DNA from 3 places in the Paenibacillus sp. UMB4589-SE434 genome. Region 1 is predicted to be linked to each of the others. Evidence: predicted binding sites of a transcription regulator. Region 1 holds the regulator's gene; each other region holds the start of a gene.
What was found. Region 1 encodes LexA, which represses DNA repair genes until DNA is damaged. Its sites were predicted from a motif close to CGAACATATGTTCG; they were not measured.
Positions count from the first base shown of each region.

Region 2: a site for LexA is predicted at 2,652-2,665, ahead of addB (helicase-exonuclease AddAB subunit AddB). Genes of this name have one in related genera too.
Region 3: a site for LexA is predicted at 4,427-4,440, ahead of recA (recombinase RecA). Genes of this name have one in related genera too.

Region 1 covers NZ_JASOYK010000001.1:1,499,851-1,505,876, reverse strand. The annotation lists gene lanKC (class III lanthionine synthetase LanKC) at 1-1,327, shown strand, start outside; gene QP775_RS06055 (MFS transporter) at 1,365-2,669, shown strand; gene QP775_RS06050 (YhcN/YlaJ family sporulation lipoprotein) at 2,981-3,733, shown strand; gene lexA (transcriptional repressor LexA) at 3,913-4,542, opposite strand; gene QP775_RS06040 (LysM peptidoglycan-binding domain-containing protein) at 4,736-5,113, shown strand; gene QP775_RS06035 (DUF896 domain-containing protein) at 5,239-5,448, shown strand; gene QP775_RS06030 (methyltransferase) at 5,687-6,026, shown strand, end outside.
Region 2 covers NZ_JASOYK010000001.1:2,173,808-2,179,833, forward strand. The annotation lists gene addB (helicase-exonuclease AddAB subunit AddB) at 1-2,601, opposite strand, end outside; gene QP775_RS09105 (class I SAM-dependent rRNA methyltransferase) at 2,977-4,380, opposite strand; gene QP775_RS09110 (hypothetical protein) at 4,365-4,520, opposite strand; gene QP775_RS09115 (Na/Pi cotransporter family protein) at 4,539-5,501, shown strand; gene QP775_RS09120 (NUDIX hydrolase) at 5,564-5,989, opposite strand.
Region 3 covers NZ_JASOYK010000001.1:1,793,617-1,799,642, forward strand. The annotation lists gene QP775_RS07310 (TIGR00282 family metallophosphoesterase) at 1-609, opposite strand, end outside; gene rny (ribonuclease Y) at 682-2,226, opposite strand; gene QP775_RS07320 (regulatory protein RecX) at 2,519-3,193, opposite strand; gene recA (recombinase RecA) at 3,301-4,356, opposite strand; gene QP775_RS07330 (competence/damage-inducible protein A) at 4,759-6,015, opposite strand.

The sequences.
Region 1 (6,026 bases):
TATGCCGACGGGTATGCAGCATTTAATACGGTCTTGTATACATCCTGATCCTTCAACGCGTCCAACCGCTCAGAACATCGTGGAATGCTTGGAGAACTTGCAAATTGAAATCGTTCCGGAGCAACCACTCGTACGAATAACGGAGGAACAATTACTAGACACAATCGATGGCATGGTCAGATACGTCATGCATAACGCAGATTATTATCGGACGGACCGTCTATTTCCAGGAGATCCCATACTATTCCAACTGAATCCGCTTAGTATTGCGCATGGTGCAGCCGGGGTTGCCCATTCGCTACGCATTATTACGGGCGAAGTGCCTAAGCCGGTGTTGTCTTGGATGTTGGCACGTACGATGTCAATCGAACATATTCCGCCAGGGCTATTTACAGGAACCTCTGGAATAGCATGGGTACTGTTAGATGCAGGTTTGCGAGAACCGGCCGAACGTCTGATGCACAACATTCAGGAGCACCCAATGTTATGGCAATCAGCGAATTTATTTACAGGAGCTTCAGGATATGGCATGGCTTGTTTACACTTTTACCATGCAACAAAAGACGATCATTGGTTGCAGCAAGCTATACGGGTAGGTGATTATATTCTTGCTTCCAAGCAGGATGCACAGGAGGGGAGTTATTGGCTGGATGCTGAAGGTGAAGCTTGGTACGGTCTCGCGAATGGATCAAGCGGTGTCGCGTTGTATTTGTTGTACTTGAGCATTGCGACGAATGACTCCAGCTATTTGAAGGCAGGTGAACAAGCGCTTGCATTTGAGCTTGGACATTTAGGGGAAATCGAGGAAGGTCATTTAAGTGTTCCACGCGGCAAGGTGGATGCCCCAGACCATGTGTTATCGCATTATTGGCAGGACGGTTCAGCAGGCGTGGCCAGTGTACTGGTTCGATACTGGGCACATACTGCAAAGTCCCCATACTATCATGTTTTAACAAGGCTTGCGAAAGATACGTGCAAAAAGTACACCAATTTCCCTTGCTTATTCAAAGGGCTGTCTGGCCTAGGCAACTTGCTTATAGATATGTACCAATTTACAAATGATGAGTACTATCTTGAAGCAGCGCATCGAGCTGCAAGTGGTGTGATGCTGTACCGATTGGAGCGACCTAACGGCATTACGTTCCCAGGTGAACAACTAATGAAAGTATCAACAGATTATGCAACCGGCTCAGCAGGCGTGGCATTATTTTTGCATCGTCTGGCACACAGTGAGCAGAAATTGAGCAATTTTAACTTTACACTTGATTATCTCTTGGAGCCTGACAGCAAAACTCATCTATGTAAGGATTCCAGCGTTATGGTGTAATGCATCATATAGAGTACCAAGGAAGAGTGATGATCGTATGAAGCCTTCATTTAATCTATCTACTTATTCGCAGTTGTTCAGGAATCGTACGTTGATGATGCTGTGGAGCGGCGGGATTATTTCCTTAGTTGGAGATATATTTTTTAACATTGCGATTGTTTGGGCTGTCTATTCGCATAGTCAATCCATGCTTCAATCTTCACTTGTACAAGTCGTCTGGCATGTCAATCGTCTGTTGATGGGATTTGTAGCAGGTACTGTAGCTGATCGTTACAATCGTAAATTGATTATGGTAACAACAAATATTTTGGCAAGTTCAATTATTGGATTACTGGCTGTTGTTGTCTGGAAGTGGGATAATCCTCCCGTCATTGTAACACTTTGTTTTGTATTTCTCCTCAATGGTATCACGACATTTATGACGCCTGCACAAAGTTCAGTTATACCTGATGTGGTAGGACCTCAATTGCTCGCAGACGCTACTGGCACTTATTCCATCTTATCTCGTGTATTTTATATCGTAGGTAGTAGTGTTGCAGGTATTTTCATTTCCTTTTACGGAGTACTATCAGCGATTATAGTTAATGCATGCTCTTTTCTGGCGGCGGCACTATTTATTCTCCCCCTCCAATTGCCGGTAAACACAAAGTCGGATAAAGATCCAGTTAAAAAGTCTTCCTTCTTGCGCGAGATGAGGAATGGTTGGCAGGAAGTAACCAAAATCCCTGTATTAAAAACGATTATTATGTTAGGCATGCTCATTAATGTAGCTTCATTTATGGGGCCTCTGCTGCCAGGATTGGTTGATCAACAGCTTCATGCTGGAGCAGCGGCATTGGGCAGCATTGAGGCAGCTGCCGTTGTTGGAGCAATTCTGGCCGGGTTATTCGCTGGCTCTCTGGAACGAAAAATTGGTGCTGGACGTGTCATGATCATAGGTTTATGTATTGTTGGCTTGTCTGTACTAGGTATTGCGATGTCTTCCTGGCTTCCGCTTACATTGTTACTGTTTACCATTCGTATGCTTGGCATGACGATGACTAATATTGCGATGGGAACAGCGATCCAATTAGTGATCTCCCAAGAATATCGAGGTAGAGCTTGGGGAATCTCATCCAGTCTTGCGGTGATTGCTATCCCTATAAGCAGTTTAATAGGGGGATATGCAGCAGATTTCTTTGGCGCAGCACCACTCTATATTGTAGGGGGGATTTGGTTTTTGTGCTGTGCTTCCTTTATAGGAGTTAAAAAGGAAATAAGGACGCTTCGCCTGCACACCATTTATGAGTCGCACACAAAGAAGGATCTGGTTGCGCAAACGGGTATCACGTCATCACGGTGATTTCCTAAAGCGCTTAGTTTCTTCCTCCTGATAAGTACATTCAGTGTTCCAATAGGGTGATCTCAGAAAAGAGTCGTAGCAATCGTTTGCGGCTCTTTTGCTTGTCTTGTCAGCACTCCAACGTCATCAAATGTAAAGCAGTGTGATTTTTGTACCATCAGTACATGCCAGCAAGGTGTTGAGTTGCTGCATAATGTAAATGAACTAGAAATTAGTGTTGTGGTGATTGCTGCACCACCGTATAAGATGATGTTAAATGCGCATGCTACAACAAGTCGAATTGAATTTTAGTCAGATAGGAGTGCGCATTTATGAATATGAGGGTTGTTGTATGGAGTGTCATAGCCAGCAGCGTGCTTGTGATTGGAATGACAGGTTGTGGTTCAAATAATAATATGGAAGCAAAAACGTCACATCCACAGACACAGACAGCAATTCATCCCAAATCAAACAAATCATCCAATATCAGCGCTAAACAGTTGGAACGACGGTACTATACTTATAACGTTAATCATACACAAACGGCTAATCCGATAGATCGAAATTATGTCACCACTAACAATGGCTCCAAACATTCTTTTAAAAAGATGGTTATGAACGATAAGATTGCTAAACGATTAGAAGGCATACATGAGATTCAGTCCGCAAAAGTACTGGTAACGGATCGAAATGCTTACGTTGGCGTTGCCTTGAAATTAAGGGCATCCATAACTAATAAACAAGGCAGTCGTAACAGCCGCATGAAGACGGATTATATGGATACTGAACGTATGGGTTCTTATCATGCACGAACGTCCAATACCGGGATGCAATCCCAAATATTAAGTAATCAATTGATCTCCCAGATTAAAAAAGAAGTAAAACAAATGGAACCGAACTGTCAAGAAGTGTTCGTTTCTACTGATTCAAGCTTGATCGAACGTTTAAATCAGTACACGCAGTACGTCAAACAAGGTCACCAATTAAGCGGCCTGAATGTAGAATTTCAAAATTTAGCGAATTATGTATTCCCGCTGGATAGGCTTGATGATAAACGTACCCGCATGCTGCCTAGAAATCAGTAGCTTGAACTGTTAGACTGTGCTCTGTGCCATAAATAACGAGAAGCTCGTCCTCCAGTTGTATGAGGTGAGCTTTTTTGATGTGCAGCACGTAAAAAAAGACACTTCGTATTAAGCAAGAAGCTTAAAAAGGAAGTGTCTGCTAACTTGAACCTGAATGCATGATAGGCAAGTGCTTATTATTAATGAAAGTCGCGGAACAAGCCAACAACTTTGCCAAGAATAGTGACATGCGTCAAACGAATGGGCTCCATGGCCGAGTTCTCTGGTTGAAGACGGATATGATCTTTCTCTTTATAAAATGTCTTCACCGTAGCTTCGTTCTCTTCTGTCATAGCAACCACAATATCGCCATTATTCGCAGTCTGCTGCTGACGAACGATAACGAAGTCTCCATTATGTATGCCGGCTTCAATCATACTTTCCCCATGAACCGACAACATAAAGACGTTATCATCGTCGCCTGCCATATGGAACGGCAATGGGAAATAATCTTCAATATTCTCTGTTGCTGTGATTGGCTCGCCAGCGGTTACTTTACCAACGATCGGCACACGTACAACAGTGTGACTGAACTCGCTGCCGCGCTCAGATTGATCATGGCTTAACAGTTCTATCGCTCTAGGCTTGGTTGGGTCACGCCGAATAAAGCCCTTCTTCTCTAGACGATCTAAATGCCCGTGAACAGTGGAACTGGAAGCTAAGCCTACTGCTTCACCAATCTCTCGGACAGAAGGGGGATAGCCTTTCAATCGAACTTCAGTACGTATAAATTCAAGAATCGCTTGTTGACGGCTTGAAATTTTCGACAATAGAATCAACTCCAATGAGTACACTTTTGCAAAGATTATATCACAGAACCTCCGTTCGTACAAACATAAGTTCTAAGGGATAGCGATAACTAAAAAAAGGGAACGAATGTTCTAAGAAAAGTGTTGACTCAAACGTGTGTTCGTGCTAAATTTTTGCTTAAATAAGAGAACGCACGTTTGGAGGGGAATTACCATGATGTATACTACATATCGTTCAATTTACACTCAATCAACTAGACCTACATATAACGGAAAGTCAGCTCGCAAGTTGCGTATCAAGAGATTTACTTTGGCGATAACCGTAATTATTGGACTGTTTATTGCATTTGGTACCATTGTTCAAGCTATTTCCTCTAATGATAATGATAGTGAGAGGGGGATACCTGCCAAGACTTCTATCCGTGTTATCATCCAACCGGGAGATACACTGTGGGCCATTGCAAAGGAACATCTGTCCGCTGACATGGACATCCGAGATTACGTTTATATCATTATGAAGAACAACGACTTGAATGGCGGGCTAATACAAGCAGGTGATGTGATCGAGGTTCCTCTTTTTTCTTCACCATAGAGAAGCTAGAGCTTACGTTCATACTCGAGCTGTTATTGTTATAGGCTGTCATACCATCAAGCTTGACAACGATCTTCCACCATGTCAAAGTAAAGGTTAACGCCAGTACAACATGGAGGTAGAATATGAACATCGATATGATGATAGCGCGTATTAATGAGCTGGCACGCAAGCATAAGACGGTTGGTCTGACTCAAGAGGAAGTAGCAGAACGTGCCCAGTTGCGTGAACAGTATTTAGCCTTATTCAGGAAGCAAGTACGTAATAATTTGGACACTATTCGGTGGGCGGAAGACGAAGAGCAACAAGGTCCGTCTTCAGGTACGGTTCACTAAATTAAATAGATCATGTGAGATGCGAACACTACTATAGTGGTTCGCTTCTTGCACATTTTCGAGCAAGATTGGCAGTGGCATGAACGTGATAAGAGTTAGGCGATCATCTGTTTATAATGAACAAGTGCTGTACTATTCCAGCAAACGGTCGCAATCTATCATGCTATGTGAATTTTTTTTCGATCTTTGCTTGATGTATATAGCCGTTTACACCTATATCTAGGAGGTAGTTATTGTAATGTCACGCAGTTGGGAACGTAAAGTACGCAAGAATAGTTCAGTATTGAACAAGAAGCTGCAGAAGGACGGCAAACCGGTTATTCAAGCTGGGCAAGAGCAATATGACGAGTATAGGGGGAGAAACTTTATTCTGCCATCTGTTCTCATTATTTTAGCACTGATGTATGCTGTCATCGGAAGTATGTTTTGGAGCAAGGAACAATCTACATTGATGTATTGGGTGACTGTAATTGCGTATATCGGACTTGGCTTGGTGTTGTTTGCAAAGCGGCCGTTCCTGAAGGTTGGTCGAGACAACATTATGACTACTAAATGGAATCGAGTACGTGTATTGTACG
Region 2 (6,026 bases), 670 kb from region 1:
TGCTCGACACTCATCGGGTGTTAAAGCCGCCCAAGTACGGCCGTCTGACTTTAAGTCGGTTGCGAAACGGCTTAATGCCGCATGGAACAATTGACCAATATCAGGTGCCTCTAAACGATATAACTGCCGTTCCTTCAGCTTTAAACCGTGCGAAGCGAAATGGGAAAATGGACAAGCAACAAAACGTTCCATACGTGACACGCTCGTCCGCAGCTTCTTGCCATACAGCATCCGACTTGTTGATTGTTCTAATGGCTGTACCTGATTTCGGTACACAAGCGAACCCACCAGCGTGCTTAAGCGGTCATGCCATCTGGGATTGGATTGAAACCAGCGATAAACCTCCCACCAGACAGGTGCAATCTCCCGCCCACGCCTCCATTCGCGCAGTTGAGCAATCAAATGCCGCAGCGCAGTCTCTGGATGCGATACATATGCGAACTGCTCTGATTCAGACATAAATTCATTAGGCTCCGTCATGAGAAGCTGCTCCTGTACATGCGGAAACATCGTACGCAGCATACGGATAACTTCTGACGGAATCAGTGATTTTCCTTCCTCATCAGCAAGTGCATAACTCACCCACAGACTGCTGCACGAAGCAGACAACGCATTATAGATCAGGAATCGCTCGTCAAGCAGCTTGCGCCGTATGCCGGGGGCTAATTCCATTCCCATGTCAAGCAATACGTCACGCTCATGTTCCGTCAGCACCCCTTCTTCGAGTGGTCGCGCCGGAATAACGCCATCATTTACTCCTAACATGTACAAATGATGAATCTGACCTGACCTCGTACGGTCCATCGTTGCAATCAGCACTTGATCAAGAGCTGGCGGCACAAGTGCAAGCTTAACGCTCTCGAACCCAGTCTCGAGCATCCCAGCAAAGCTTTCGATCGACATCTTTTCATCCCCGACCATCTCAACCATCTGGTCAAGAATATCCAGTACCGCTCCCCACATTTGACGATGCTCACGTGAACGCTGCACGTCACCGTTCAGAAGTGCTTCTGTGCTCATACGTTCCAATTGCTGCGGAACTTGCAAGTTCATCCAGAACTGATACAAGCCCTCGCACATACGGCGCACATTTTGCGCACGAGCCAATGTATGCTGCAGGTCAGCAACAGGCTCAGTGATCAACTGACGACACTGTTCAACCCAAGCCGGAGCCTGTTTTGCCGATATATCAAGGTCATCGTGTTCTTCCAATGACAGAGAAGGCACTGCGGGCCATGGCCTGCCATTTGTCCAACGTGATCCTTCGATACCTGTGGCCAGTACATAATTCTCAAACCGATCCAGATTGGCCCTAGTAATCGAACCATCCTCCGGAAGAATAAACTCAGTCTTCACAAAACGAAACACAGCATCCGCACGCCAATATCCAAGCATAATATCCAGTGCAGCACGAGTCATCTCTACGAACGGATGATGCAGAACGCCACGCTTTTGATCCATAAAAAAAGGAATATCCGCATCAGTAAAAACAGTCTGGATCAGTTCTGCATAATTCCCAATATTACGCACCATTATAGCCATATCCCGCCATCTAGTTTCGCCGCCGCGAACGCGACGCAGCATGTCCCGCGCCACTGCTTCAACTTCCGTACGGCGGTTTACGGCGGCATGCACCGATATCGCTTGCTGTTCCTCTAGTTGCGTTGTTGCCTCCTGCCATGGCCTGCGCCGTTCAAAGCTGCGTTCCAAGTGAGCTAACATCGGCACTGAATTAAAACGCGGCAGCCTCCTGCCTTCCGCTTCTCGGAGCCAGATCACGTCGTTAATGGGCACACTTAATGTGTCAGCCATATCCTGCAATTTGCAATAAGTCGTTGCTGTAGGATGGAACAAGTTCAGTTCTTGTGGAAGCTCTCCACGTTCGTAAGGGCGATCTAGCGTTAATGTCAGATGAATTTGCTTCGCATGAAGTAAAAGTGCTGCTAATACAGACAGCTCTTGCGGTGTAAAACCATGAAAGCCGTCTATCCATATTTCTGCTTCACGAATATAAGCTGAATGAGGCACGTTCTCTGCAAGGCGCATCAGTACATCTTCGCCATCCAAATAGTGATGAGCCAACTCCGCTTCAAATTCATGCATCACACCCGCAATATCATGCAGCTTTGCGGAGAGCAGGGGATGCCCGCTTGTCCCGCTCAACAAAGACAATTGCTCCTCTACGTCTGCAGCTTGAATGCGGTAGCGTTTCATCTCATCAAATAACGAGTTTAACTTATCAATGAAGCCGAACTGCTCAGAAGCTCCCGCAAACAAGGGTAGGTCCTGTTTATGCCGCTGTAATATTTTATACAGCAGCATTTTCTTGCCTTCCTCGTTAATTGGGGTTAATGAGGCCCCGCCCGTTTCCTGCATCACACGATAGGCCAACCGCCGAAAGCTAAACACTTGAGCACGCAGCAAGCCATTCAGTCCTTCTGACTTCACAAGCGTATGCTCCATTTGGAAAGTTCCTTGTTCGGGTACTAGCAAAATAAGCGGTGGACCTTCCGGAGATGCGGTTAATCGCTCGTGCAGCCGGTTCAGTACAGCGGTGGTCTTGCCGCTGCCTGATCTGCCGATCATAAATGTTAACGCCATCGCCATCTCCCCCTCCATTTTCCTCTATTGTTGTATACATAAATGGTACATGAATAATTTTTCGATTTTACACGCTACCAATAAATAACACGATTTGTTATGCACAGCGTTCACCATCTGCTTGTTAGGTACCATTATAACATGACAATTATAAGAACACTCGTTTGTAAAGATTGCCGCAGCATGCAAGATTAGAGAACGAACAGCGTATCGAATTTGACTTCTTTCAACTGCTGTTGTGAGCCCGCACGACATAAAAAAGCCATCCATAGATAGTGAAATCCTCTACCCTTGGATGGCGCTCAGGCGCTTAAGCCAGTGCTTAGCAGCCAATTTTAAAAAATAAAGTTTATTGGTTCCTGTTATCTTTCTTTTCTATTTCGATCGCACTTCAAATACAGCAAACTTCAAATAATGACCTTCGTCAACACCAGCAATCTGTGGATGGTCCTTGCCGGCTGCACGCCACTCAATCAAACGCAGTACTTTCCCTGCATCCTGAGCCGCATCTAGAACCGCGTTCATAAACAGATCTGGTCGCATATGGTACGAACAGCTTGCTGTAACTAGATAGCCACCCTCATTTACAAGCTTCATGCCTTGCAGATTGATGTCTTTATAACCACGAGATGCGCCTTCTACTGCTCCTTTAGTCTTGGCAAAGGCAGGCGGGTCTAAAATAACAACATCCCAGGTTCTGCCGCCGCTCGCGGTAATCGGCTTAGACGTATCCACCTTTTTCTTTCCCGTCGAAGACGCTGTAGCGGACCGCTCAAACCGCTCCTCCTGACCACGCACCTGCATACGCAAGTATTCAAAGGCATCAGCCACTACGAACTCCACGCGTTCAGTAAAGCCGTTCAGTTCTACATTTCGCTTGGCACTTTGGATCGCATGATCCGAGATGTCAAGACAAGTCACCGACTTGGCTCCATATTTGCAGGCATGAAGCGTAAAGCTGCCTGTATGCGCGAAGCATTCCAGCACTGTAGCGCCATCCCACCATGGGAACGTCACAGGCTTGCCCTTAGCATTAACAGGCAGTGTCTGAATACCTTGTTCTGTATCCACTTCCTGCATACGTATGCCGCTGCGCTCGCCCCATCCCGTCATTAATGGCTCAATAGATGCTCGATTCTCACGCTGATCGAAGAAATAACCAGTCTTCTGACCTTCTACGATATCCACCTCGATCGTTAGTCCATTCTCCTGTACCTGAACATGGCGCGGGCAATCTCCGAATAGCAGTCCTGTCCGCTGTTCAAGCCCTTCACGTTCGCGAATGGGCACATCGCTGCGTTCATATATTCCTGTTGGTTCGAGTACCTGTACCAGCGCTTCAATGATCGCTTCTCGTCTAACGTCCATGCCAAGCGTAACGATCTGGACGACCAGTATGTCATCAAAGCGATCTACTACTAGACCTGGTAGAAAGTCGGCCTCACCATACACGAAACGGTACGCTGTTGCTCCTGACAAAAATCGCTTACGATGCTTAAGCGCTTCACTGAAACGTTCTGCGAAATAAGCTGTGTCCATTTGTACAGCAGGTTCGTAAGACACGATGCGGACCGTAATTTGTGAGGCTGCATTATAGTAGCCTGTTGCCAAATATTTCCCTTTATCAGTAATGACATCTACTAGTGCACCTGGCTCTGGCTGCCCGACGATTCGTTCAATTTCGGATTGATATACCCATGGGTGAGAACGCTCCGTACGCTTCTTACGTGAACGTGTCAGTACTACCTGTGGTCGTTGGTGGCTTACTGCTGCTTCGATGTGAATTCTCCTCCGTATTGTGTGCTCATTACGCTGCTAGACTCCATCAGCTTGTCATGGTTGTCTGCGGACGAGCATACATATTGATTAATGTAAGGCAGGAACTTCTTATATTTAAAAATGGTTGTGCCATTGAGCATTTCAAAAGGAGTTTGCTTATGTTCAACGAAATGATACTGCCGTTAATCGCAGGCTTGGCGTTATTTCTATTTGGCATGAAAACGATGGAATTCGCCCTCCATTTATGGGCAGGTCCATACATGCAGCGCATGCTGCACTCTTCAACCAAGACACCTCTTCACGGGATGATGTTCAGCTCACTGATGACTGCTGTTATGCAGAGCAGCACAGCGATTACGGTTATCTCGATCGGGCTTGTGAATGCGCGGCTGATGGCATTTTCCCGCACGTTAGGCATTATACTCGGTACGAATATAGGCACATGTCTAACAACTGAGCTGATTGGGCTGAATATTAATCAATATGCCATGCCGCTGCTTCTCTTATCCCTGACAACGTGGATGTGGAGTGTGATTGCGGATGATATTGCTCCCAATCTCATTCCTCGCATTCAACATTGGTGGCGGCCGCTGCAATTTGCATCAATCGCAACTGCAGGCTTCGCCTTTATACTGCTTGGCATCGAATGGATGAAATCGATTAGTGAGCCGCTTCAACAGCGCGGTGTGTTTAGCTGGTTTCTTGAGCGCTCGCAAGACAGCTTGCTCTGGGCGCTTGTAGCCGGCATGGTCATTACCGCGCTCGTGCATAGCAGCGCAGCCATCATAGCCATGGCCATGGGATTATCCGCCACCGGAGCATTGCCAGTCGAGGTAGGCATTGCTATCGTGATCGGTTCGAATGTTGGCACATGCTTTACTGCGCTTATCGCCTCCATAGGGGGAAGTCGAAGTGGTCAGTATGTAGCTTGGAGCCACGTTGCGTTAAATGTAGGTGGGGCACTGCTGTTCTTCCCGCTGCTGCATCAGCTGCATGCCGTATCCGCTATGTTAGCACCAGAAGCAGCGTCACAGATTGCACGCGCCCAGACCATATTTAACATCGGCAGCTCACTCCTCGCGCTCCCCTTCTGTTATTTACCGGTATGGAAGCGTATATAACCCAAACTAATCCATCGCTCATTGCGGCACGATATCTTAATATCAACAAAATTGTGGCTCTGTTAGATGCGAATACCCAAGAGGGAAAACGCTCCATGTACAATATCATCGTTATTGTCATAACCCGACTCTTGTTGAAGCTGCCAAGCCTCATCCGGATTGTACCAATTCACACCGCGAATTTCTTCTACTTGCGCCTGAAGTTCGCCTTCTTCGGCTTCAACGAGGTAATAATGGACTTCTTTGTCCACAGTTCCATGCTCCGCATGCTCGTACTGATAATGAATCACGTTGATTGGCGCTACAATTCGACCGCGGATTCCGGTTTCCTCTACAATTTCACGAAGCGCGGTTTGTTCAATTGTTTCGCCGGGCTCCATCTTACCTTTGGCAAGCGACACTTTACCATATCGGTCTTGGATAAGTTGTATCTCCAACTGCTCGCTACGTGTGCGGTAAACTACACCCCCAGCAGATATCTCTTTCATACACTGATGCCTCCCGTCATTGATAAGATATAGTTGA
Region 3 (6,026 bases), 290 kb from region 1:
ATCTTTTGAGCCGACCATGCCGCAATCCGTTAAATAAGCGGTACCGCCTGGCAAGATAGTCTCATCGTTTGTCTGAACGTGTGTGTGTGTGCCGACAACGATCGAAGCTCGGCCATCTAAATGCCAGCCCATTGCGATCTTTTCTGAAGTAGCTTCAGCATGGAAATCAACAAGTACAGGCTTGCGCTTTTTCCCTAGCGAAGCAATCAAATCATCAACCTCGCGGAATGGACAATCTATAGCTGGCAAGAAAGTACGGCCTTGCAGATTGATGATGACAAGCTCTTTCCCGTTCGCTTTAATTGTTGCTATCCCATGACCTGGTGTTCCTGGCGGGAAGTTTGCCGGACGGATGACCCGTTTCTCATCGTCAATCCAATCAAATATATCTTTGTTGTCCCATGTGTGGTTGCCCATCGTAAAGCCATGAACACCCAATTCCATAAATTCCTTGATAATTGCCGCAGTAACCCCGCGTCCAGCTGCAGCATTTTCCGCATTTGCAATAATGATGTGCGGATTATACTTCTGCTTCAGTTCTGGCAGCAGAAGCTTCAGAGCCTTACGGCCGGTATTCCCGACGATATCGCCGATAAACATGACTTTCATCGGATCCAGTCCCCCTTACAAATGAGAGAAGTGGCCGCCACCGGCCACTTCTCCATCTTCCCGTTATTCAACTTACTTCGCGTATTCCACTGCGCGTGTCTCTCGGATAACCGTGACTTTAATATGCCCCGGATAATCGAGTTCACCCTCGATCTTCTTCGTAATTTCACGAGCAAGACGATAAGCTTCACTGTCATCGATCTTATCTGGCTGTACCATGACACGCACTTCACGCCCCGCTTGAATAGCATACGATTTCTCGACACCTTCAAATGATTCGGAAATATCCTCAAGCTTCTCCAGACGTTTAATGTACGTCTCAAGTGTCTCGCGGCGTGCGCCTGGACGTGCTGCAGACAAGGCGTCTGCTGCTCCAACCAGCATAGCTATAACAGAAGTTGCTTCACAATCACCGTGGTGGGACGCAATACTGTTAATAACAACAGGATGTTCTTTATATTTCTTCGCCAACTCTACGCCGATTTCGACGTGAGATCCTTCCACCTCATGATCCAAGGCTTTGCCGATATCATGCAACAGACCGGCACGCTTTGCCAATGTTACATCCTCGCCTAGCTCTCCTGCCATTAGGCCAGCAAGATAAGCTACTTCCATTGAGTGCTTGAGCACGTTCTGTCCGTAACTTGTACGGAACTTCAAGCGGCCAAGAATCTTGATAAGATCAGGGTGCAATCCATGAACGCCAACTTCAAAGGTTGCTTGCTCGCCGTACTCACGGATGCGCTCATCCACTTCCTTACGTGATTTCTCGACCATCTCTTCGATGCGTGCAGGGTGAATTCGTCCATCCGCAACCAGCTTCTCAAGTGATGTACGAGCAATCTCGCGACGAATCGGGTCAAACCCTGACAATATAACCGCTTCCGGTGTATCGTCAATAATCAAGTCAATACCAGTAAGCGTCTCAAGCGCACGAATGTTTCGACCTTCACGGCCAATGATGCGGCCTTTCATCTCTTCATTAGGCAATGCGACTACAGAAACGGTTGTCTCTGCTACATGGTCGGCTGCACAACGTTGAATCGCAAGCGTGATAATGTCACGCGAGCGCTTGTCCGCTTCTTCGCGAGCTTGCTGCTCGATTTCCTTGATCATTTGGGCTGTCTCATGTCGTACTTCCTGTTCCACATTGGTCAGAATAATCTGTCTTGCATCCTCCATGGACAGGTTCGAAATGCGTTCCAATTCGGTAATCTGCTGCTGATGAATACGATCAGCCTGTTCTTGTGTTTCTTCAATTCGTCTCTCTTTGAGAACCAGTTGTTCTTCTTTACGTTCTAGCGAATCTAACTTCTTGTCCAGCGACTCTTCTTTTTGTAGTACACGTCGTTCAAGTCGTTGAATCTCGTTCCGGCGTTCACGGGTATCCTTCTCCGCTTCGGTGCGAAGTTTATGGATCTCGTCTTTAGCTTCGAGCACTGTTTCTTTCTTCAGTGCCTCCGCTTCTTTACGCGCGCTTTCCACTATTTGTTCCGCGGCGTGCTCGGCACTCGTTATTTTCGCTTCCGCAAGCGATTTGCGAATCAGATAACCGATTCCAAACCCTAAGAACAATGCGGCCACAACGAGAACGATATCGAGCCAAATTGGCATCATTTCCACCTCCCCGTTGGTTCCTCCAAGCACTGCTTGGGTTAGGTTTTTTTTCGGTTGTTCGTGCGTTTCATTCCAATTCAATTGAAGGACCGACATCATATGTCGGCGAAAGTGCACGCGCTTGCATACACGTGTATCGCCCTGCGGCGATATTCGGAAACCATTCATTGGCGAAATGAATCATTTAGAAATCAATATCTGGAAGGAGAGATTGATTTCGTGAAAATAAAGATACATGTTCATTTTAGTATTCAGTTAAAGATATTGTCAAGCAATCGTCAACTATACCTTGTCATTCATCGCTAGTTTCATCGTCTGCTATTTCCATATGTTGAGATGCTTCATAAGCTGCCTTTCTCGCCATGTCTGTTGGGAACCCTCTGCGAGCCAGATAAGCAGCTACCTTCTGCCGTCTCAGATGCGCCTCTCCGCTTGTCTGACGCCACTTCTTACGTGCTGCATGGAATGCACTTTCCAACTCCTGTTCAGGGTCTAGAGAGGCCATTGCGTTTGCAATATGACGTTCATGGACTCCTTTCTGCTTCAGCTCATGCTGCACCCATCTTCTACCCTTAAGATGTCGGGTCACCCGCTGTTCCGTCCATTGCTCTGCGTATGCACCGTCATCAACCAGCCATTCCCGTTCCAATTGTTGCACAACGATTTGGATAATCTCCTCATCGTAGCCTTTTTGGATGAGATTCCGTGAAATTTCGGTACTTGTCCGCGGCTTGCGCTGCAAATATTTAAGTGCCTGCACATAAGCCCTTGTCTTCTCATCCGCTCGTACAATCTCTTCCATAAAATCGAGCGATACCTCGGCCCCTCTTAACAAGCGGTACTTTATCATAACATCTTCATGCACGTTCAATGGAGCCGCATGTTCGAAGTGGATCGTATACCGTCCTTTTTGTGCTTCATCTTGCTCTACTCGTATAATGACAGTTGTCTGTCCCTGTTCACTCACAACGTGCCCCCTCTGCTACTCTCCATACGTGCCTATATGCAACAGGACAAGCACCCCCTCTCATTAGATGAAGGTGCTTGTCCCAAGTAACAGCTATTGCAAAGCTATTATTCCTTTTCCAATTCCAACAATTCCGCTTCGTCCTCGTCATCAACTGAAGCATCACTAGAGATTACAGTAGTCAAGTTACTTGCCTCACGTATCTTGTTCTCAATAACAAGAGAAATGTCCGTATGTTCCTTTAAGAACTGCTTGGCATTCTCACGTCCTTGTCCAAGTCGTTCTCCTTCATAGGAATACCATGCGCCGCTCTTCTGCACGATATCCATCTCGGTACCAATGTCTACAATACTGCCTTCTTTCGATATGCCTTCACCATACATTATGTCAACATCCGCTTGCTTAAACGGAGGTGCAACTTTATTCTTCACGACCTTAATTCGGGTTCTGTTACCTACCATATCATTGCCTTGCTTGATTGATTCCACACGACGTACATCCAAACGAACACTAGAATAGAACTTCAAGGCACGTCCGCCAGGTGTTGTCTCTGGATTACCAAACATTACGCCAACTTTCTCACGAAGCTGGTTAATAAAGATTGCAATAGTCTTGGACTTGCTAATAGCTCCAGATAACTTCCGAAGAGCTTGCGACATAAGTCGTGCTTGAAGACCTACGTGGGAATCTCCCATCTCGCCTTCAATCTCCGCCTTAGGTACCAAAGCAGCTACGGAGTCAATAACGATAATATCCACTGCTCCGCTTCGTACAAGCGCCTCAGCAATCTCCAAAGCCTGCTCCCCAGTGTCTGGCTGAGACAAGAGCAACTCATCAATGTTGACCCCTAACTTGCTGGCATATTGAGGATCCAATGCATGCTCCGCATCAATAAATGCAGCTTGTCCACCTGTCTTCTGTACTTCCGCAATCGCGTGAAGGGATACGGTTGTCTTACCGGATGATTCAGGTCCATACACCTCAATGACACGGCCACGAGGCAATCCTCCAATACCAAGTGCGATATCAAGTGCTAACGATCCGCTAGGTACAACTTCAACTTGCATGTGGTTGGATTCTCCAAGCTTCATAATGGAACCTTTACCGAATTGCTTCTCTATTTGACGCAATGCCATTTCTAATGCAGCACGACGATCTGACACATACTCACTTCCTTCATTAACGTTGTATACTCATAATACCGTGTTTTTGTACCTTTGCCAAGCATTTTTTCGAACATACATTCGATTTTTAGAACAACACCACCTTTTAAATGGATTTAAAACCTCTTTTTTACATTTTGTTCATACTAAAAAACCGCAACAAGGCTAATAGCGCCTTATTACGGTTCTTCCGCAGCTAAAATCATGAAAAATATACCATACTTCATTTCTAATCACAAGACCTTATATGCTTGCTCTCCAACATTCACCATATCTCATCATATACAATATGACACGGCGGCAGTCCGATATAATAGGCACGAAATATGACATAGGTTCTGAAAGTCCAACCGCATCGTGCGGTTTGCGAAGTAGAAAAGTAGATTGTCATACAAAAGCCGACTACTTCCGCTCCTGCAATAGCCGCCAAATACGATGCAGCAATATTTTGACCGCACGCAGCCTGATCATATCTCGATTACCATTGAGCCGCAGTTCCTCAATCAACGTCTCCTGTCCAGCTTGCGCTATTCCGATAAATACCAAGCCAGCTGGCTTACGCTCCGACTGACCTGGACCTGCAACCCCCGTTATAGATACCGCAATATCAGTACCTGTTAACTGAAGCAGGCCTTCTGCCATCGCTCTCGCCGTCTCTTGGCTAACCGCCCCTGGAGCATTCTCTCCTTCTAACAGCTCGGAGGGAACGTTAAGCAGCTTCTGTTTGAGTGCGTTGGCATACGAGACTACCCCTCCATGGAACATCACCGAGCTACCCGGTACAGATGTAACCAGCTCGGAGAACAAGCCCCCCGTACAGCTTTCAGCAGCAGACAAGGTTAGACCTAGCTTTGTCATTTGTTCCACGATGACATGCTCCAAGGAGACATCTTCTGTTGCAAATATATGCTGTCCCAACCTGCCGCGGATAACAGATTCCAATTCATCCAATTTGCGACCTGCTTCTTGCTTCGAGTCGCTTTTGGTCGCGAGTCGGATCAGAACCTCTCCTTCCTTTGCATAAGGCGCAATCGTCGGATCAGACTGAGACTCGATCAGGTCAAGCAACTGTGCTTCCAGATTCGACTCTCCAATGCCTGCAAACTTTAACATACGAGTATACAAGGACGTCCGTTCATCAAACAAATGCTTCTCCAGCCAAGGGACAACTTCCAACTGAAACATAGGCTTCATTTCTTTTGGCGGTCCTGGCAATAAGATATACGCCACGTCCTCATGCAGGACAGCATTCCCCAAGGCTAAACCTGCCTCATTGGCTAGTGCATCTGAACCTTCGATCCAATTGGCTTGACGGCGGTTGCTGTCTACCATATGTATGCCTCTACCCTTGAACATATCCTCCATCTTGCGCATGGATGGCTCATGAATTAGCATGCCTCTCCCTAGCAGTTCTGCGACAACATCTTTTGTGATATCGTCCAAAGTAGGGCCCAGGCCACCTGTGAGCAGTACGATGTCTGCTCTCTTGCTGGCTGTCTGAATCACATCTCTAAGACGATGGGGATTGTCACCGACTACTGTTTGGTAGTAGACATCCACGCCCAATAGAGCGAGCTGTTGGGATAAGTATTGTGCATTTGTGTTAACGATTTGACCTAGCAGCAATTCAGTTCCTACAGCAATCATTTCCGCTTTCATAACAATCGTCT